Regions from separate parts of the Lawsonibacter asaccharolyticus genome, predicted to be linked through region 1. Evidence: predicted binding sites of a transcription regulator. Region 1 holds the regulator's gene; each other region holds the start of a gene.

Region 1 (5,336 bases):
GCACGATGTAGTTGATGAAGGCCTGGAGGTCGCCCAGTTCAAAGGTGCCCCCCATGACCATGCCTCCGCCGAAGTAGAGCACCGCCACTGTGGCCCCGTTGAGGGCCAGCATCATCACCGGCATGATCGCAATGATCCGCAGGCCCACCGCCAGAGCGGCGTCCATCAGCTCATCGTTGGACTTCTTGAACTTGATGCGCTCGTAGCCCTCCCGGACAAAGGCCTTCACCACTCGGATGGCCACCAGATTCTCCTGGAGCGTATTGTTCAGGTTGTCGATCTTGGTCTGCATAGTCTCAAAGAGCTTGGTGCACACCTTCATCAGAATGCCGATCACCAGCACCATCAGAGGAATGACCACCACCAGCACCAATGCCAGCCTGGCGTTCAGATAGAAGCTGATACACAGGGCGGCCACCAGCATCACTGGAGCCCGTACCAGCATCCGCAGACCCATGGCCAGCATCATGGTCATGGCATTGACATCGTTGGTCATACGGGTGATGAGGGAGGCGGAGGAGAAACGGTCAATGTCCGCAAAGGAGAACTCCTGCACCTTGTCGAAGAGGCACTGGCGCAGATTGGCGCCAAAGCCCTGACTGGCAAAGGCAGAATACTTGGCCGCCAGCACACCGCACAGCATGGCCACGCCCGCCAGCACCAGCATCACCGCACCCAGCTGAAAAATGTAAGTCTCGTCGCCGGCTGGGATGGCTGTATCCACGATCTCTGCCATGACCAGGGGCAGCAGCAGCTCACAGATGACCTCCACCACGATGAGGATGGGAGACCAGACCGCCTGCCGCTTGTAGCCCTGCAGGTGGGTCAGAAACAACTGAAGCAAATCGATCATCTTCCTTTCTTGGTTTTTTAAGAAGCTTATGGTCAAAATGACGAGAAATCCAGCCGCGCGCCCGCCGCTTCATCGTTCCCGCCCTCAGGCAAGGGGAGAAGCCCGCACGCCGGCCAGGGGAGCCTGGAGGTTCTCCAGCATCCGCAGATAGAAGCCCCGCATCACTGCCTGCTCCTCGGTGGTAAAGCCGGTGAACATTCTGCGGGTCACCCGCTGCAGGCAGGCGAAGCAGTCGTCCACCGCCTTCTCCCCCTTGGCGGTCAGCCGCACCCGGTTCCTCCGGGCGTCCCCAGGCTCCGGCTCCCGGTGAATATACCCCTTTTTCTCCAGGGATTTCAGGGATGCTGCCACTGCGGGCGGCGAAATGTTCAGCAACTCCGCCAGCTCCCTCTGGGCCTGCCCGTCCGGGCAGCGCTCCCCCGCGCTGCGCAGGATGCACAGCAGAAGGGGATGGCCCACTTCCTGCAGTCCCGCCGCGCTCAATTCCGCCTGCACCGCATTCCGATGCGCCTGATGCATCTGGTGTTCCAACACACCCAGATCCATGTTCAGACTGGACATATCTCCGCCCCCTTACGGAATATTTTTCAATCATTAACGGCTTAATAATTAACATGCTGATTATTTTAGCATTCTGCCATAAAAAGTCAAGGGGAGCCCTGTATGTTTCAAAAATTGTTCATAAATGGACCGGCCCTCCCCTCTGCGGAGGCTGCGTCCCCGTGTAGGGCGTAGTGCCCCCATCGGCCCTGCACGGGATACAGGCCCCACCGCTCCCCATCCTCCATTTATTTCATTTTCAGAAAGCTTATTTGGAACATTAGTTTGACTTTTTTGCTTTCCTGTGCTATGCTTTTATTAAATAAACCGACGACGCCCATCTGTGGAAAGGAGTCAGACCATGGAGAAACTCACTGCGAAGCAGCAGAAGATCTACGACTACATCCAGACCTTTTCCGCGGAACATGGCTATCCCCCTTCTGTCCGTGAGATCGGCGCGGCTGTGGGTCTCAAGTCCCCCTCCACCGTCCATTTCCATCTGAAGGGGCTGGAGGAGGCTGGCGTCATCATCAAGGCAGAGGGCAAGACCCGGGCCATCACCCTGTCCGGCACCGGCCGGCCGGTAGCGGAGGAGCAGGACCCCCACGCCGATCAGATCCCGGTGGTGGGCAGTGTGGCTGCCGGCTCCCCCATCCTGGCGGAGGAGTGCATTGAGGACTACCTCACCTTTGATACCCAGGGCCTGTCCGGGGAGCACTTCGCCCTGCGGGTGCGGGGGGAATCTATGCTGGACGCCGGCATCCTGCCCGGGGACTTAGTGGTGGTCCACCGCCAGCAGGAAGTCCACAGCGGTGAGATCGTGGTGGCCCTGTTTGAGGATGAGGCCACCGTCAAGACCTATCGCCGGAAGGACGGCCATGTGTGGCTCATGCCGGCCAACGACGACTATACCCCTATCGACGGCGACCGGGCCGAGATCCTGGGCAAGGTGGTGGCGGTAGTCCGCCGCTACTGAGTCCCGCCCAGGTGTTTTTCCTGCCTCTGAAATAAAATTTTTGCCAGATCCCCGGGATTTTCTCTTGACATCCCGGGGATTTCCTATATAATAATTAAGCCTGTCTTTCTGATGAGACAGGAGATATCCTTGCTCCCGGGTCTTCCGGGGGCCATATGTCCATAAGGAGGTGCAAGAACTATGGCAAAAATCAACGCGAACTACGAGGCGCTCTACATCCTGGACCCCGCCCTGGGCGAGGAGGAGATCACCGCTCTGGTGGAGAAGTTCAAGGGTGTGGTGGAGGCCAACGGGACCGTCTCTGAGATCGATCAGTGGGGCAAGCGCCGTCTGGCTTATCCCATCAACGACCTGAACGAGGGCTACTACGTCCTGATGACTTTCAATGCCGCCGCCGCCATTCCCCACGAGCTGGACCGTCTGTTCCGGATCAACGACAGCGTGATGCGTTCCCTGATCGTCTGCAAGGACCAGTGAGGGAGGCGGGCATATGCTCAACAAGATCATCCTCATGGGTCGTCTGACCCGTGACCCCGAGCTCCGGCACACCCAGACCGGGACGGCTGTGGCCTCCTTCTCTCTGGCAGTGGACCGGGACTTTAAGGACAAGGCCACCGGCGACCGCACCACCGATTTCATTGATGTGGTTGCCTGGCGGCAGACCGGCGAGTTTGTCAGCCGCTACTTCACCAAGGGCCGCATGGCCGTGGTGGAGGGCCGCCTCCAGATCCGCGACTGGACGGACAAGGACGGCAACAAGCGCCGCAGTGCCGAGGTGGTTGCCGATAACGTCTATTTCGGTGACTCCAAGCGGGACGCGGAATCCGCCGGCCCGTACAGCGGGGGCTATTCCGCCCCTTCCGGCGGGCGTTCTCCCGCCCCCTCCGGCTTCGGCGCCCCCGACATGGGCGACCAGTTTGCCGAGCTTTCTGATGACGACGGGGAGCTGCCCTTCTGAGAGGGGACACCCGTGATACTTTGACCGATATGGTCTGAAAAGGAGGTTTCTCTCATGCCTATGGATCGTGATAACCGGGGCCCTCGCGGCCGCAAGCGCCGCAAGGTCTGCGCCTTCTGCGTGGACAAGGTGGAGTGCATCGACTATAAGGACGCCGCCAAGCTGCGCCGTTATATCTCCGAGCGGGCCAAGATCCTGCCCCGCCGCACCACCGGCACCTGCGCCATGCATCAGCGCCAGCTGACTGAGGCCATCAAGCGCGCCCGTCAGGTCGCCCTGCTGCCCTACGTCACTGACTGATCGAGTTTTATATGGATAAAAACCCGGCGATCCTGTGATCGCCGGGTTTTTTATGCCTGTTCTGCTTGATGGATCTGGTCCCCCAGGGGGATCTCGGGCATCAGCTCCCGGGAGATGATCTCCAGCATCCCCTCCAGCTTGGCCACGTCCTCCGGGGAAAAGCGGGCCCGGATACGGCTCATGACAGTGTTGAGATAATGATAGCTGATGTTGTAATAATCCAGATACTTCTGGGTCGCCACCAGGTGGTACTCCCGCTTATCCTCCTGGGACTGCCGCTTTTCTACATACCCCTTCTGGACCAGGCTGTTGATCTTGTAGGCCGCGTTGGGGGGAGAGATGCCCACGAAATTAGAAAACTCGTTCACCGTGGGCTCCCCCAGGGCCAGGATGATCTCCATGCAGAAGGTCTCCACCGTGGTCAGCGTGGCCTCCCGCCGCTTGAAACGCCCGAACACTGCCCGGTAAAAATGCAGCTTGAATTTGGTGTACACCTCATTAAAATCCTTCTCCAGCAAGATGGACCCCTCCTCTTTTCCCCTGTTTTCTCTGCTGGAGTCCATTTTATCAGGGATCGCCCGGCTGTGCAACAGCGAAGGTCAATTCTCCCTGGGCCGCCAGCTTGCCGTTCACCCGGGCCTCCGCCTTGCCGAAGCCCACGCTGCCCACCTGGCGGGTCAGCTCACAGCGCAGCTCCAGCACGTCTCCGGGCACCACCTGGCGCTTGAACCGGGCGTTCTTGATCCCCCCGAAGAAGGCCAGCTTCCCCTTGTTCTCCGGCAGGGACAGGATAGCCACAGCCCCCACCTGGGCCAGCGCTTCCATAATGAGCACTCCGGGCATCACGTGATACCCCGGAAAGTGGCCCGCGAAGAAGGGCTCGTTCACAGTGACGCATTTGATGCCCTGGGCCCAGACGCCGGGCTCTCCGCCGGTGATGCGGTCCACCAGCAGAAAGGGCGGGCGGTGGGGCAGGATCTCCTGGATCTGATTGGCGTCAAGCTCCATGTCTCAGCCCTCCCACTTCTGGAACACCAGGCAGGCGTTGTGCCCGCCGAAGCCCAGAGAATTGGATATGGCGCAGCGGATGTCCGCCTCCCGGCCCTCGTTGGGCACGATGTCCAGGTCACAGGCCGGGTCCGGGACCTGATAGTTGATAGTGGCGGGGACAAACCCATCCTTCAGGGCCAACACACACAGGGCAGCCTCCACCGCGCCGCTGGCTCCCAGCAGGTGGCCGGTCATGGACTTAGTGGAGCTGACCATCAGCCGGTCCGCGTGGGCGCCGAACACCCGGCGGATGGCGGCGGTCTCCCCGCTGTCGTTGAGGGGGGTGGAGGTTCCGTGGGCGTTGATGTAGTCCACCGCCTCCGGGGCCAGGCCGGCATCGGCCAGGGCCTGCTCCATGCAGGCGGCGCTCCAGGCGCCCTCCGGGTCGGGGGCGGTGATGTGGTAGGCGTCGCAGGTGGCGCCGTAGCCGGTGATCTCGCCCAGGATCTGGGCCCCTCGGGCCCTGGCGTGCTCCAGCTCCTCCAGGATCAGCACCGCGGCCCCCTCGCCCATGACGAAGCCGCTGCGCTCCTTGTCAAAGGGGATGGAGGCACGGCTGGGATCGGAGGCGTCGGTCAGGGCGCTCATGGAGGTGAATCCGCCCATGGCCAGGGGCGTGATGGAGGCCTCGGCTCCGCCGGCCACCATCACCTCGGCGT
Region 2 (5,336 bases), 1.1 Mb from region 1:
GGCCATACTGGCCGGTGACGCTGAGCATGTTGGCCATGGCGTTGGGGGTCGCGCCCATGCCGAAGCCGCAGAAAGCGGTGGTCATGCAGGCCGCCTCATAGTCCCGTCCCATGACCCGGAATACTATGAAGGAGGCGAACAGGAACATGATGAGGGTCTGCACCAGCAGGGTGACGATCATGGGAACCGCCAAGGCCGCCAGCTCCCACAGCTTCAGGGTCATCAGGGCGATGGCCAGGAAGATATTCAGGCAGACATTTCCGCTGATGTCGATGGCGTGCATGGGCAGCTCGATCTTCCGCCAGTCGCTGACATTGCGAATGATCAACGCCACGATCATGGCGCCCATATAGGTGGGCAGGGTGATCTTGCCGTCAAAGTAGGCATTGATATAGGTGCCGATGCCGGCGGCAATGATCAGCAGGATGAATGCCTTCAGGATGCTGTCCGCGCCCTGGTCCTTGGCCGGGCTGGGCTCCTGCACCGTCTCCACGGTCTCCACGGCCTCCGCCTTCACGGAGGAGTGCAGACCATACTTTTTGATCTTCGCCCGGGCGATGGGGCCGCCCATCAGGCTGCCGGACACCAGGCCGTAGGTAGCGCAGGCGATGGCCACCACCTCGGCTCCCGCCACACCGGCCGCCTCGAACTGGGGCCCGAAGGAGCCGGAAGTGCCGTGGCCGCCCACCAGGGGAATGGAGCCCATGCACAGGCCCAGCCGGGGGTCATCCAAGCCGAACAGCTGGGCGAAGCCTACGCCCACAAAGTTCTGCATCGTGATCATGACGGTGGCCAGCAGCAGGAACACCAGCACCGGTCCCGCGCCCCTGCGCAGCACCTTGAAGCTGGCCCCGTACCCTACACTGGTGAAGAACCAGATCATAAACACATTTTTCAGCGTCTCGTCAAAGGTCAGGGTGAGCAGTCCCGTCTGATGGACCACCAGGTGGAAAATGGCGAAGATCAGCCCTCCCACCACGGGGGCCGGGATGCAGCAGCGCCGCAGGAATCCCACGTGGTTCACGATGAAGCGGCCCAGCACGAACAGCAGCATGGCCAGCCCTGTCGTCTGGAGGACATTCAGTTCAATGGTCATCTCTCTGTCTCCTTTTCTCTCCTAGAATGGCCGGAGCGCGTCTTCTTTCTGCTCCGGATAGGCACAGGATACCAGCCCCGCTTCAAATCCCTACAAAAACTCTCAAGGGAGAAAAAATCTTCTCCATATCTGACAAAGATTTTCCCGTCACTCCTGTCTATTTTGCACATGTATTATTGACACGAATGGGTCTATTGAAACTTCCCATATGTCATTTCACCTATTTTCATGCCGGAGGGCCGCGGGAGATCTCCCGCGGCCCTCCGGTCCCGGGGCGTCACCGCCCCCTCTTTTTTTCGCGCTTTTTCTGCTGGCGCAGACGGAACCGCTCCTCCTCCGACTGGAGGCGGCGCTGCCGCCGCTCCCGGCGGAGCCGTTCTCCCGCCTGCTCCCGCTCTCTGGCCAGGGCCTGCTGGGCTCTGGTGCCAGCTCCGGAGCTCTCCAGGGTCTTTCTGGCCTCCCGCCGGACACGCTTTGGGTTTTCCGGCCGGACTCTGGCCCGCTTCCCCGGAGCGGCAGGACTGAACCGCAGCTTGTGCCACTCCACCCCCAGCCACTGGTAGATCTGGGCGTCGGAGGGCTCTGGTCCAAAGACTACCCGGGCGGCCTCATAGCCGTCCGCCGTCCACCGCTCCGCGATCCCCACCCAGAAGGGGGGCTGAAAGCACACCGTAAAGCTGCTCACGTTCCGGTCCATATTCGATTCCTCCCAAACACTTGTGTCGGGAAACGGACGACCCGGGAGGGAGGGCTACTGACGGGAGCGCGGCCCGCTCATGGACTACCAACCATGATGTGTTTTTATTCCCGCACCGCCATTGTAAGGCCCAGGCAGCGGTTCGTCAATGGCTTTTCATTCCGGCCGGAACGCTCAGGAGTGGCCGTCGGTGTCTCTCTCCAGCAGCTTCTCCAGGTCCCCCATGGAGACATCCATCCTGTCGGACACTTCTTCCATGGTCATCCCGCTGCGGAGGAAACGCCGGACCACCATGCCCATGTCCTCCCCCACCTCCACCAGGTGCCCGTCCAAATCATAAAAGCGGACCACCCGCTGTCCCCAGCCGTGTTCCACCACGTCCCCCAGGCGCTCTGCCCCGGGGTATCGTCTCAGCTGCTCCAGAAAATGGTCCAGGTCCTCCGTCTCAAAGCAAAGCTCCATGTTGTTGCTCTTTTTCCCGATCCGCTCCTTCTGCAGCCCCACCAGCCAGTCAAACTCCTGCTGGAGGGAGAGCCCGCAGGTAAAGGATACGTTGATCCCATAGTCCTGGCAGACCTCCAATCCGAACAGATCCTCATAAAATCCTCTGGCGGCCTTGACATCCGCCACAGAGAGCACCACTGCCGTATATTTCATCTGTCCCGCTCCTTTTCTGTATTTTCCGTCAAAAAAAGCTCAGCTGCCGGTCCCCATAGTCCCGGGTGGCTGCGGAGACGATCTGCTCCATACGGTACCGCATGCCCAACTGACCGCACCTGCGAGAGAACACCTCCCACAGCCGTCTGGCCCTGGGGCTGGCGCACCAATACCGGTCCCCGTACCGCCGGAGGTAGCGAGCCCGCAGCCCCTGCCCGGGGAAGGCGTCCTCCAGCCCCTGTAGGAAATACTCCCGCTGGCCCTCCCGCATGGTCACGCCGAGGGCTGGGTAGACAAAAGATGCCCCTGCCTCCGCCGCCCGCTCCACCACCTCCAGCACATTCTCTTCCGTGTCCTCCAGGAAGGGCAGTACTGGCATCAGGAGCACCCCGGCAAACAGTCCCCGGTCCGCCAGCTCCCGGAGAGCGGCCAGCCGCCGGGAGGGGGAGGGCGCCCCGGGCTCCAGCCGGGCCGCCAGGGCGTCATCCGTGGTGGTGATGGTGAGCTTGCAGATCACCGGCGAGTGCCGGGCGATGGAGTCCAAAATGTCCCCGTCCCGGACGATCAAGTCGCTCTTGGTCGCAATGGCCGCCCCGCACTGGTAGGCGTCGATCAGCTCCAGGGCGTGTCGGGTCAGCTGGAGGGACGCCTCAAAGGGGTTGTAGGGGTCGCTCATGGCCCCGGTAGCGATGAAGGCGGGCCGGACCTTCCGTGCCAAGTCGTCCCGCAGGATGCGCAGGGCGTCTGCCTTGGCCTTTACCGTATCAAAGTCCGGGTTTTGATAGCAGGCACTGCGGCTGTCGCAGTACAGGCACCCGTGACAGCACCCCCGATAGATATTCATGGTGTGATCCGTCCCGAACCACCGGGTGTCCCGGCTGCGGTGGAGCAGATGTTTAGCCGGAAGATACTCCATCTCCCCACCTCCTTTCCTATTTTCACCATAGCATATCCAGATCGCTCCGTCAAGAGGAATCGAACAAAGGTTTGACTTCCATGGCCCAAAGGGATATAATAAGGACATCCTAATAAGGGGGGAGCGCCCGGTGGACCGTGTCATCTTTCACTGTGATCTGAACAGCTTTTACGCCTCGGTGGAGCTGTTGGACCACCCGGAACTGCGCCACCTCCCAGTGGCGGTGTGCGGCGACCCGGCCAGCCGCCACGGCATCATCCTTGCAAAAAACGAGCCTGCCAAGGCCTTCGGTATCAAGACCGCGGAGACCATCTGGCAGGCCCGGAAAAAGTGTCCCAGGCTGGTTCTCCTTCCCGCCCACCACGACAAGTACCGGGAGTTCTCCCGCCAGGTAAACCAGCTCTATCAGGAGTACACCGATCTGGTGGAACCCTTCGGCATCGACGAGAGCTGGCTGGACGTCACTGGCTCTCTCCACCTCTTCGGCGGGGACCCCCTGGCCCTGGCCCACCAGCTCCGCCGTCGGGTGCGGGGGGAGCTGGGCCTGACCATCTCGGTGGGAGTCTCCTTCAACAAGGTGTTTGCCAAGCTGGGCAGCGACTACAAAAAACCGGACGCCGTCACCCTGATCTCGCCGGATAACTTTCGTGCCCTGGTCTGGCCTCTGCCGGTGACCGACCTGCTCTATGTGGGCCGGGCTGCGGCAGACACCCTGAAGCGGTTCGGGGTGCGGACCATCGGCGATCTGGCCCGGTTTGACCGGGAAGCCCTGTTCTCCCTGCTGGGGCGCCACGGCAGGCAGCTCCATGCCTACGCCAACGGGCTGGACCGCAGTCCCGTCTCTTCCGCCTGTCAGGAGAACGCACCCAAGTCCATTGGCAACGGCCTTACCTTCCCCCGCAGCCTGTCCGGCCGGGAAGAGATCTGCTCCGGCATCGCCATGCTGTCCGACCGGGTGGCCGTCCGCCTGCGCCGGGCAGGGATGAAGGCTGCCGGCGTCTCTCTGGCCATCCGGGACCCGGATTTCCGGGATATCAGCCGCCAGCGCCGGCTGGAGCCCCCCACCTGCCTGGCCCGGGAGCTGTCCCAGGCCGCCGTCTCCCTGGCGGAGGGCTGCTGGAACATGGACAGTCCCGTCCGTGCCCTGACGGTGACCGCCCTCTATCTGATCTCCGAGGACCAGGCTGGCGTCCAGTTGGACCTGCTGGGCCAGGCAGACGCCCCCAGGCGGGACCGCCTGGAACGCCTGGACCGGACGCTGGACCAGATTCGGGCCAAGTACGGCCGGAACGCCATCTCCCCAGCCTCCTCCGCCGGCGTGTGCCAGGGCGGTGTGCAGGAGGAAGACGAGGAAGGCGCAACCTCCTGACCGGCCCGGAACCGCTGTCCGGCATCCGCGAAAGAGGCCGCCGCTATGCGGTTTCCCAAGGAGTCATTGGATCAGCTCCAGCAGCTCACTCACATTCAGGCAGAGGTCCGGCCTTTCGCTGCCATACAGGGGTGCTCCGCAAGGAATTCCAAGTTTTGTTTCATGGAAGGCCCCTTTTATAAAAAGGGGCCTTGTCTTTCATACTCATAATACGATCACTTTTTCCTCCGGCGGTACAGGACCAGGCAGGCGGCTATGATCCCCGCTGTCAGTCCGGCCCATACGAAGTTCAGACCGTTTTGGTCCAGCCAACCATACAGGACAGAGCCCGGGTAGATCCCACTGAAGAGCGTCATCAGCACAGCGATCAATATAGCAATCAGAAGCATTTTAACAGCCATAGACACGTTCTCTCCTCTCTACCGGTGTCCCCCTCCGCGGGGAAAATGCGCCTCCACTCTCTGACTCTCCCATCTCCGGGGCTTTCCGTTCTCTCTGCTTCGATCATATCAGAAAGGGCCCGGCATGTCAAAGAGACATGCCGGGCCCTCTGTCTGTGCTCCAGTCTCAGGAGACGGTGTACTCTCCCCGCACCAGCAGC
Region 3 (5,336 bases), 710 kb from region 1:
GTAACTACACTCCCTCATTCTGGCAGTAGTAACAGTCCTCCCGCCACTTGGCAGGATTCGTGTCGATGTAGTTCCAAATGCGGAGATACTCCGCCTCACCGCGGACGATGTGGTCATGGCAGCCCTTTTGCCAGACGGGAGACCTGGCACATTTGGTGACCGTCTCTTTCATTGCTTTGATGATCCGGGGAACCGCTCCGACGGGAGTAGGGGCGCACAGTGTGCGCCCGGTTCCCTCGATACGCAACATAAGGTGGATATGATTGGGCATGACTACATATTTTTCCACAAAAACATACGGATAATGATTTGGAATACTTTGAATTGCCCGTTCCGTAATTTCCCCGATTTCTGTGAGAGGCGGAATTTCCGATGCGGGCGCACACTGTGCGCCCCTACGCAAAATTGGCTGCCGCCCAGCTGTACAAATGGTGATGAAATAACACCCCGGCTGGCTGTAATCGTATCCGGTCAAACGGTTCGGCTTCCGTTTCGGGAGCAGCTCCATAGAATTCTTCTCACTTCCCCCGCAGTTCGATGATCTGGTCTCTCAAAGTTGCCGCCAGCTCGAACTCCAGCATCTTGGCCGCCTCTTTCATGGCCTTCTCCAGGCGGGCGATCTCGGCGGCCTTCTCCTGCCTGGTCATGGCCTTGACCCTGCCCTGGCGCTGGTTGGAGGCCACGTCCTCCGCCGTGGCGGAGATCTCCAGCAGCTCCCGCACCGACTTGATGACCGTTCTGGGGACGATGCCGTGGGCCTTGTTGAAGGCGTCCTGCTTCTCCCGGCGGCGCTCCGTCTCGTCGATGGCCCGGCGCATGGAGGGGGTGATGGTGTCCGCGTACATCACCACCATGCCGTCGGCGTTCCGGGCGGCCCGGCCGATGGTCTGGATGAGGGAAGTCTCGGACCGGAGGAAGCCCTCCTTGTCCGCGTCCAGGATGGCCACCAGGGAGACCTCGGGCAGGTCCAGGCCCTCCCGGAGCAGATTGATGCCCACCAGCACGTCGAAGGTGCCCAGCCGCAGGTCCCGGATGATCTCCATCCGCTCGATGGTGTCGATGTCGTGGTGCATATAGCGCACCTTGATGCCCGCGTTCTGGAGGTAGGCGGTCAGGTCCTCCGCCATCCGCTTGGTCAGGGTTGTGACCAGCACCCGCTCGCTCCGCTGGGTGCGCTGGTTGATCTCCCCGATCAGGTCGTCGATCTGGCCCTCCACCGGCCTGACTTCGATCCTGGGGTCCAGCAGCCCGGTGGGCCGGATCACCTGCTCCACGATCTGGCCCGAGCGGGTGCGCTCATACTCCCCCGGGGTGGCGGAGACATAGACCACCTGGTTGAGCCGCTTTTCAAATTCCTCAAATTTCAGCGGCCGGTTGTCAAAGGCGCAGGGGAGCCGGAAGCCGTAATCCACCAGGGTGGTCTTTCGGGCCCGGTCCCCGTTATACATGGCCCGCACCTGGGGCAGGGTGACGTGGCTCTCGTCGATGAAGAGGACGAAGTCTTTGGGGAAGTAGTCCAGCAGGGTGTGGGGGGGCGAGCCCACGGGCCGCCCCTCAATGACCCGGGAATAGTTCTCGATGCCGGAGCAGTAGCCAAGCTCCTGCATCATCTCTACGTCGTACATGGTGCGCTGCTTCAGCCGCTGGGCCTCCACCAGCTTGCCCTCTCCCTCGAAGAAGGCCACCCGCTCCTCCAGTTCCTTGTAGATCTCCTGGATAGCGGCGTCCATCTTCTCCTTGGGGGTGACATAGTGGGTGGCCGGCCAGATGGGGATGTTGTTCAGCCGGCGGATGGGGGTGCCGGTGACCACGTTGATCTCGCTGATGCGGTCGATCTCGTCCCCGAAAAACTCCACCCGCAGGGCGGTGTCCTTCCAATAGGCGGGCCAGATCTCCACCGTGTCCCCCCGGACCCGGAACATGTTGCGGTCAAAGGCGATATCGTTGCGTTCATAGCGGATGGCCACCAGCTTTTTCAGCAGCTCGTCCCGCTCCAGGGTGGCCCCCACCCGCAGGGAGACCATCATTTTGGCGAAGTCCTCCGGCTCGCCCAGACCGTAGATACAGGAGACGGAGGAGACCACGATCACGTCCCTCCGCTCCATCAGGGAGGCGGTGGCGGACAGCCTCAGCCGGTCGATCTCCTCGTTGATGGCGGAATCCTTTTCGATGAAGGTGTCTGTGTGGGGGATATAGGCCTCCGGCTGGTAGTAGTCGTAGTAGGAGACGAAGTACTCCACCGCGTTGTGGGGAAAGAACTCCCGGAACTCGGCACACAGCTGGGCGGCCAGGGTCTTGTTGTGGGCCAGCACAAGGGTGGGCCGCTGGACCTTTTCGATGATCTTGGCCATGGTGAAGGTCTTGCCCGAGCCGGTGACGCCCAGCAGCGTCTGCTCGTCCAGCCCCATCTCCAGTCCGCTGGCCAGGGCCTCGATGGCCTCCGGCTGATCCCCGCTGGGGGTGTATTCTGAAACCACTTCAAATCTGGGCATAGCCGTCCCTCCTGTTCCTCCCGGGCCGCTCTCCGTCCGCCCTATTATAATAAAACAAATGTTCTAAGTCAAGGCCCTGTCCACAGAGGGACAGGGCCCAGGCATCACTTCATCATCCCGCTGTCCCGCATGGACACCATATCCCCGTCCACAAAGACCAGGTGATCCAGCAGCTCGATGCCCACCCCCGCCAGGGCCGTCCGCATAGTCTGAGTTGTGGAGATGTCCACCGGGGAGGGGAAGGCCAGGTTGCTGATGTGGTTGTGGGCCAGATAGATCTGGGGCGCCCGGAGGGCGACTGCCTCCTCCATAATCCGGCGCAGATTGATGTTGGCGGCGCAGATGCTGCCCTCCGCCACCTTCCGCACCCCCAGAGGCTTGTTCTTCCCATCCAGCGCAAGCAGGTAGATCATCTCGTTCCTGGCCCCGAAGAAGTAGGGCTCCAGCAGTGCGTAGGCGTCTTCCGTCCGGCGCACCGGCTCCCCCAGGTCCGCCCGGCTCTGGAGGTAGCGCGCCCCTGCCGCCGGGATCAGCTTGAGCAGGACAGCGGTGTGCTGCCCCACTCCGGGCACCCGGCACAGCTCCTCCTCCGCGGCGTCCAGCACCCCGGCCAGCGAGCCGAACCTCTCCACCAGCTCGTGGGCCAGCCCGTTCACATCCCCCTGGGGGATGGCGTAGTACAGCAGCAGTTCCAGGACCCGGTGGTCCGGCCAGCCCGCCAGTCCCCGGGCGGAGAATTCATCTTTCACCCGCTGCCGGTGCCCTGTATGGATGGATCTGCGCCTCTCCGCCATCCCTGCTCCCTCTCTTTCTCTGTCCTCTTTTGCCGTGCTCAGGCCCTGGCCCCGTACTCCTCCAGATAGGCTTCCATTCAAAACGCGGGCGGTCCCTGCGGGGACCGCTTTGCGCATTCGCGCGCCGCGTTTTCCGGGGGGCACCAGTTCCCCCCGGAGGCCCCCCTCCGCTCTCCGAGGGGACGGGGAATTTTTTGGCTCAGCCCTTGGCCCCGTACTCCTCCAGATAGGCTTCCATTTTCGCCTTCATCTCGTCGTCGATATAGACCTTGCCGTCGATGGAGTTGTTGTGGAGGAAGGCGATGACCTCCCGCACGGTGACGATGGGGAAGACCTGAATGCCGTAGTCCTGGCGCAGCTCATCCAGGGTGGAGCACTCCCGGGTGCCCCGCTCCATCCGGTCCACCGAGACGAACAGGGCTTTGATGTTCACGTCGGCCACATGCTTGAACAGCTCGATGGACTCGCGCACGGCGGTGCCGGCGGTGACTACGTCCTCCACGATGGCCACGTCGTCCCCGTCCTGGGGCTTGTAGCCCACCATGGAACCGCCCTCGCCGTGGTCCTTGGCCTCCTTGCGGTTGAAGCAGTAGGGCAGATCCCGGTCATAATTGCGGTACAGGGAGGCGGCGGCAGACACCGCCAGGGGGATGCCCTTGTAGGCCGGTCCGAACAGGCAGGTAATGCCGTCTGGCATGTGCTCCTGGATACAGGCAGCGTAGTAGTCCCCCAGCTTGGCCGCCTGGGCACCGGTCTTGTAGTTTCCGGTATTGACAAAATAGGGGGTCTTGCGGCCGGATTTGGTGGTGAAGTCCCCGAAGGTGAGCACGCCGGAGCGCACCATGAACGTGATAAATTCTTCCTTGTAGGTCATACAAAATCCCTCATTCCATTCATTATCCTCCCCTGTCAGGCCCGCCGCCCCGACGGGCCTGATCTCTTGGGGGAAATCGTATTATTATACCACTTTTTTTGCTCAGGTACAAGAACTCCGTCCTGTGGAAGCCCGGAAAGTTTTTTCCGTTCCGCCTGCCTCCCTGTGAAATACTGGTGACAGCATCTGTTCTGTGTGTTATAATTTTCAGACAGCAGGCATATCCGAATCCCCAGGGTCGGGCCTGTCCGTTCCTCATTCTGTTTTCTGCCGGGACGCCTCATACTTTGTGCTGACACCTGAAAGGATACCGTATCATGCAGCTGGAACATCTGATCCGCAGCGTTCTCCCTGTTATCCTGCTCATTATTTTTGGCTTTTGGCTCCAAAAACGCCATTATTTTTCGGAAGAGACCGTTCAGGGTGTGACAAAGCTGGTCTCAGATTATCTGATCCCCTGTACCATCTTCACCACCTTTATTGGGCTGGATCTGCGCCCCGAGCATTTTGGGCTGGCCGCCTGCACCTTTCTGATCCAGCTTCTGCTCCTGGGGCTGGGCTTTCTCACCGCGCGCCTGTTCCATTTCAAACGCCGCTTCGCTCCCCTCTATCCTTGTGCCTTTGCCTTCGGCTTCATGGCCATTCCTCTCTTCTCCACTGTGTTCGGCCTGGAAAATATGGGGTATCTCACCAGCATGGGAGTGGGGCATGAGCTGTTTATCGGTCTAGTCTTCATGCCGGTCGCCCGGATCTATCTAAAGGGAGAGACCGCCGGACCGCGTCAAATCGGAAAAAACCTTTTATCTCCACTGTTTGTCATGATCTTCCTGGCCCTGGCACTTCAGCTTCTGGGCATACGGGACGCCGTTTCCGCCACAGACCTGGGCGGCGGCGTGATCGACACCATCTCCAAGCTGGGCGGCATCAGCTCCACCCTGATCCTGATCACAGTGGGCTACCGGATCCATATGGACAATCCGGACAAGATTCGGGAGAGCCTGCGCCTGGTCGCCTGGCGCTATCTTCTGATCTTCTCCGTCAGCTATGGGGTTAAATTTTTCCTGATGGACCCCATGGTGGGGCAGGATTTCTATTTTAATGCCGCGTTCTTTACCTTGATCTCCCAGCACGGTTCCGTCATCCTCAACGCCTACATCTCGGAGTATGGCTCTTTGG
Region 4 (5,336 bases), 490 kb from region 1:
TGGGTGGCCCGTCCTCTGCCCGAGGATATGCCCAGCAACGAGGAGCTGTTCGGCGAGTTCAACAAGCCGGACATGGACGTGGAGTGATCTGAGAGCCAGTTCTGATCCATTCCGTGCCGGCCCGGCCGGGCCGGCACGGTTTTCCAGAGAGGCGGCGCGAGGCCGCTGAAAGGTCCAAGGCGGAAAGCCGAGGCCGGGGCCCCGAAGGGGGCCGCTGACCTCCGTTTCCATCGCTACCCCTGTACAGAAGGCCGCCGGACATGCCTGCCAGTCGGCAGGCCGGGGCCCGGTCCCCTTTTGTATTGTCTCCTTCTTCCCACAAACGCCCGGTCCTTTCGGACCGGGCGTTTGTGGTGTTTCCCAATGAGGCGGGACAGGCCGCGGGGACTTTCCCCCTCCCTGTTCTAGATTTGTGTTGATATAAGGATACCCGGCAAATCTTTCGTCGATTTGCCGGGTGTTCTTGCTATGTATCAGATAATTTTTGCCTTGTTTGGCTTTTCAACGGAGTAAATAACGGTCAAAATGGGATTTTTAGCTTCAAACTATATGAAAAATTGTAGGAACAAGTAAAACTATAATTGCTCCTGTTACACTTACAGTTATAACTTTCCAAAAATCTTCCCTTTGCTGTTTGGTCATATTTTTATACCAATCCATACAATCACGTTCCTTTATCAGATTTGTCTAACTACTTTATTTATGATGATAGCAAAAATTCTTTGGTGTTTCATTTTCTATCATTATAAAATATAAACATGTTTTGTGCAAGGCACACTGGTGAAATCGCCGGAGTTGGAATCATCAGCACTTAGCTTGAACAGGGACCTTTCCCCATTTTTCTGGACTTTTTTCTTCACCCATGCTATAATAATTTTTTGTCCGCGTCCGGAGGGCAGGAGACCCGCCCTCCGTTTCTTTTCGTCTATTCATGTCAGGAGTGATCCCGTTGCAGCAGATGTCCGGCACCCTTCTTGATCTGATCCTCTATCTGGCTCTGGTGGCTCTTGGGGCCTTTCTGGGCTCCCGCCCCCAGATCCAGTCCCTTCCCATGCCCTGGCTGGGCCGGTTTCAGACGGCGGCTCTGCTGCTGCTGATCGTGACCCTGGGGGCCGAGCTGGGGTCCAACGAGGAGATCATCTCTTCCCTGGGCACCATTGGGCTCAACGCCCTGGCGGTCACCCTCACCTCCATGGTGGGCAGCATGCTGGCTGTCCACGCCCTGAGAAAATATCTGCTGAAGCTGAACGCTCAGGGCCGTTCCTGCCAGGAGGCACCGGAGGACAGCGACCCGGGTTCCGGGGAGGCGGTCCACGTGGACCACAGCCTGACCTTCGCCATCGTCTTCACCGTAGCGGCGGGCATTCTGGCGGGCCGCTTCCTGCTCCCCGACGCCGCCGTAGCCCACTGTGGCACGGTCATCCGCTGGGGGCTGTACCTGCTCCTCTTTCTGGTGGGCCTGGATATGGGCCGGCAGGGCAACCTGATCCGGGATATTCGGGCCGCCGGGCTCCGGGTCCTTCTGGTCCCGCTGGCGGTTATGGCGGGCACCTTTGCGGTGACGGCCCTGGTAGGGCTGTTCCTGCCCCTGGGCCCCAAGGACTGCGTAGCGGCAGCGGCCGGATTCGGCTGGTATTCCCTGGCCCCCACCCTGCTGGCTCCGTACTCCCTCACCGTATCTGCCACCGCTTTCCTGTCCAACATCATGCACGAGCTGTTTTCCATTGTGGCCGTCCCCATCGTGGCCCAGAAGCTGGGCTATATCGAGGCGGTGGCCCTCCCCGGTGCCACAGCTATGGATACCCTGCTACCGGTGGTAGTCAGCGCCACTGCCGACCGCATGGCCATCTACTCCTTTGCCTCGGGACTGATTCTCTCCCTAGCCGTCCCAGTGCTGGTCCCCGCCATCATCGCGCTCCCCCTCTGAACACTTTCCAGAACAAGAGCACCGGCTCAGGCCCACGCCCAAGCCGGTGCTCTATTTTTCCCGCATGGCGTCCACCAGACGCTCCAGCGCCTCCGCCTCCCGCTCCGAAAGGCCGTCCATCCGCAGACACCTGCTCTCCTCCCTGCTCTGGAACACCAGAGCATCCACGGAGAGATCCAGAAGCTCCATCATCTGGAACAGAAGAGGCACCGAGGGCTTCCGACGGGAGCCCTCGATATTCTTCAAATGAGTGGGCGTGATATCCAGAAGCTCCGAAAGCGCATCCTGAGTCAGCCCCTTCTTCATGCGGGCCGCGCGGATGGCATCCCCCAGGGCCCTTGTTTCCATGCTCATTTCTGACAACTCCCTCTCCGTTATCTTACAGATAATCTTTTCCCTTGCGAATTATCTGAAAGAGTGCTAGCATAGTATCTATAAGATAACCAAAAAAAGATACCTGAGACGAAGAGGCCGCCGTCTATGATGAAGTCCGTCATTCTGCTTTTGATGATATTAGGGGTGGGAGGATGGGTCCTTTCTCACAGTGCCTCTTATATCGCCCACAGGAGGGCGGCTCATGGGCCGCTGACCCGAGACTTTTTTCATGGAAACTCAGAGATACCCCCGGCATTCCGCCAGGCCCTGGAGGAGACCATCGTCTTCCTGGATAACCGGCGGGACTGGGCCGCCGGGAGTGCGCTGGACGCCGGCACGACGGACCTGTGCTGGATCGAGATCAAGGACTGTGACCTCTTGCTCCGGGCTGGTCTCTTTTCTCCTGGAAACTTGGGACGCCTCCAGATCCGCAGGCGCCTGCCCCTCCTGCCCCCGGGTGCGCTGCCCCTCAGCGGATCGGAGGCGGCCCAACTGACTCATTTTCTCCTCGCCGCTCTTCAGGTGTATTACCGGGGCGCACCGGAGGTCACTTCCGCCGGCCCCCGGTGTCTCCGTGCGGACTTCTCCCCTCTCCATGGCACTCCAGAGCACTAAAAGGGCGCGGGGCCCGATCCGCAGATCGGGCCCCGCGCTCCTCCAATATGGGCACCGTATCACCTTCCCCCATTGGAAAGGTTTTGGCATGTTCTCTCCCCTTGACAGAAACATATGTTTGGTCTATTATAATACATATGTTCGATTTCAAGGGAGGGAGACCCCATGGACCTGATGGACAAGCTGACCATCCTGGCGGACGCCGCCAAGTATGACGCCGCCTGCACCTCCAGCGGACTGGACCGGGCCGGACGGGCGGGCCGGCTGGGCTCCACCATGGCGGCGGGCTGCTGCCACTCCTTCTCCGCTGACGGGCGGTGCATCTCCCTCCTGAAGATCCTCTATACGAACATCTGCGCCTACGACTGCCAGTACTGTGTCAACCGCCGGTCCAACGATCCGCCCCGGGCTGCTTTTACTCCCCGGGAGCTGGCCGAACTCACCATCCAGTTCTACCGCCGCAACTATATTGAGGGGCTCTTTCTCTCCTCCGCCGTGCTGCGGGACCCGGATTATACCACCGAGCGGATGATCGAGGCACTGCGCCTGCTCCGCCAGGATTATGGCTTCGGCGGCTATATCCACGCCAAGGCCATCCCAGGTGCAGATCCCCTCCTCACCCAGCAGCTGGGCCTGCTGGCCGACCGGCTCAGCGTCAACATCGAGCTGCCCAGCGCCAAAAGCCTGGCCCTGCTGGCCCCGGACAAGGGCCGGGCCGGTATCCTGGCCCCCATGGCCCAGATCCGGGATGGGATCACCCAGTCCCGGCAGGAGCTGGCCAAATACCACCATGCCCCCCGCTTCGCCCCGGCGGGCCAGTCCACTCAGATGATCGTAGGTGCCACGCCGGAGAGCGACCGCCACATCCTGATGCTCACCCAGGGGCTCTACGACAAGTACCATCTGAAGCGGGTCTTCTACTCCGCCTATATCCCCGTCTCCTCCAGCTCCCTGCTCCCCGCTCCCCAGGGCTTTCAGCCGCCCCTGCTGCGTGAACACCGGCTGTATCAGGCGGACTGGCTGCTGCGCTTCTACCACTTTCGGGCCGAGGAGCTGCTGGACGAGGGGCGGCCCGACTTCGACCTCCGTCTGGACCCCAAGTGCGGCTGGGCCCTGCGCCACCTGGACCAGTTTCCTGTGGAGGTCCAGCGGGCCGACTATGAGGCCCTGCTCCGGGTGCCCGGCATCGGGGTCACCAGCGCCAAGCGCATCCTCACAGCCCGGCGGGCCGGACCCCTGTCCTTCTCCGGCCTGAAAAAGCTGGGGGTGGTCCTCAAGCGGGCCCAGTACTTCATCACCTGCTCCGGCCGCATGCTGGAGGGTCTGCGAGTGCGGGAGGATGGCATCCTGTCCCATCTGGCTGCCCTGGATCGCCCCGCCCTGGCCCAGGTCCAGCCGGAGCAGCTCTCCCTCTTTGGAGAGGAGGGGGCCTCATGAGCTGGCAGCAGGTCTGCTTCGATTATGACGGCAGTTATCCCGGCTTTCTCACCTGTGTGTTTGAGAGCTATGCCCACCGCGAGGAGGCCGTCTGCTTCACCTCACCGGAAGAGGACCGCCTCACCCTCTGGCCGGAGCGGCATGTGGACACCGACCAGGCCAAGGCGGAGCGGGTGTACCGCTCTCTGTCCAAAAAGATCTCCCCCCAGGCCTGCCGGCTGGTGACCCAGGCTTTTCTCACCTGTCTGCCCGAGCGGGAGCTGCACATGTACCGTTTCCTGCGGCTGGGCTACCAACGGGGGGCGGACATCACCCGGGATCTCACCGACGACCGGGTCCACGTGCTGTGGAAGGCGGTGCAGCACCTGGGGAGCGAGGCCCATCTGCTCAAGGGGTTCCTCCGCTTCTCCGATCAGCAGGGGGTGCTGGTAGGGGAGATCGAGCCCAAAAACCGGGTGCTTCCCCTCCTCCGCCCCCACTTCTGCACCCGGTACTCCGGGGAGCACTTCCTCATCTACGACCACACCCACCGGGAGCTGCTGATCCATCAGCCCGGTCGGTGGGCCATTCTGCCCGCGGAAGACTTTGCCCCTGCCCCGCCGGGGCAGGAGGAGGTGACCTACCGGCGTCTGTGGAGGCGGTTCTATGACACCATCGCCATCCGGGAACGGGAAAATCCCCGGTGCCGGATGACCAACATGCCAAAGCGGTTCTGGGGCACTATGACGGAATTCCAGCCCGACGAGGGCGCACTCCCCGCCCCTGGACCGCGGGGGAAGGGATGGTGAAAAAAGCGCAGCGCCTGGAGAATACTCCGGGCGCTGCGCCTTATTTGCAGAGCTTTCTGTCTGGTCAGCCCAGGCTCTCCCGGAAGATCTGAAGGATCTCCTCCCGATCCAGATCCTTGTAGCCCCCGGTGAGGTGGATGGTCACGTCAGCCAGCCCCTCCAGCATGTCCTCCGTCACGCCCAGCGCACTGGTA

Evidence for each region. Region 1 encodes LexA, which represses DNA repair genes until DNA is damaged. Its sites were predicted from a motif close to CNAACANNTGTTNG; they were not measured.
Region 2: the regulator LexA is predicted to act here: its motif matches at 3,427-3,440, upstream of dinB (DNA polymerase IV).
Region 3: the regulator LexA is predicted to act here: its motif matches at 2,544-2,557, upstream of uvrB (excinuclease ABC subunit UvrB).
Region 4: the regulator LexA is predicted to act here: its motif matches at 3,025-3,038, upstream of L9O85_RS13780 (putative DNA modification/repair radical SAM protein).

The regions. Positions count from the first base shown of each region.
Region 1 covers NZ_CP091870.1:229,087-234,422, reverse strand. Annotated here, with positions in the region: gene L9O85_RS01100 (ABC transporter ATP-binding protein) at 1-853, opposite strand, end outside; gene L9O85_RS01095 (MarR family winged helix-turn-helix transcriptional regulator) at 938-1,414, opposite strand; gene lexA (transcriptional repressor LexA) at 1,755-2,369, shown strand; gene rpsF (30S ribosomal protein S6) at 2,550-2,846, shown strand; gene L9O85_RS01080 (single-stranded DNA-binding protein) at 2,860-3,327, shown strand; gene rpsR (30S ribosomal protein S18) at 3,382-3,627, shown strand; gene L9O85_RS01070 (MarR family winged helix-turn-helix transcriptional regulator) at 3,678-4,145, opposite strand; gene fabZ (3-hydroxyacyl-ACP dehydratase FabZ) at 4,195-4,635, opposite strand; gene fabF (beta-ketoacyl-ACP synthase II) at 4,639-5,336, opposite strand, start outside.
Region 2 covers NZ_CP091870.1:2,219,491-2,224,826, forward strand. Annotated here, with positions in the region: gene gltS (sodium/glutamate symporter) at 1-1,096, opposite strand, end outside; gene L9O85_RS10605 (YjdF family protein) at 1,374-1,793, opposite strand; gene L9O85_RS10610 (VOC family protein) at 1,968-2,450, opposite strand; gene L9O85_RS10615 (SPL family radical SAM protein) at 2,479-3,366, opposite strand; gene dinB (DNA polymerase IV) at 3,497-4,735, shown strand; gene L9O85_RS10625 (LPXTG cell wall anchor domain-containing protein) at 4,951-5,136, opposite strand; gene L9O85_RS10630 (hypothetical protein) at 5,303-5,336, opposite strand, start outside.
Region 3 covers NZ_CP091870.1:938,129-943,464, reverse strand. Annotated here, with positions in the region: gene L9O85_RS04370 (hypothetical protein) at 5-172, opposite strand; gene uvrB (excinuclease ABC subunit UvrB) at 519-2,492, opposite strand; gene L9O85_RS04360 (JAB domain-containing protein) at 2,597-3,286, opposite strand; gene pyrE (orotate phosphoribosyltransferase) at 3,486-4,160, opposite strand; gene L9O85_RS04350 (AEC family transporter) at 4,478-5,336, shown strand, end outside.
Region 4 covers NZ_CP091870.1:2,862,132-2,867,467, forward strand. Annotated here, with positions in the region: gene L9O85_RS13760 (aldehyde dehydrogenase family protein) at 1-87, shown strand, start outside; gene L9O85_RS13765 (lysine exporter LysO family protein) at 959-1,927, shown strand; gene L9O85_RS13770 (helix-turn-helix domain-containing protein) at 1,979-2,281, opposite strand; gene L9O85_RS13775 (hypothetical protein) at 2,408-2,917, shown strand; gene L9O85_RS13780 (putative DNA modification/repair radical SAM protein) at 3,083-4,354, shown strand; gene L9O85_RS13785 (TIGR03915 family putative DNA repair protein) at 4,351-5,142, shown strand; gene L9O85_RS13790 (iron-containing alcohol dehydrogenase) at 5,207-5,336, opposite strand, start outside.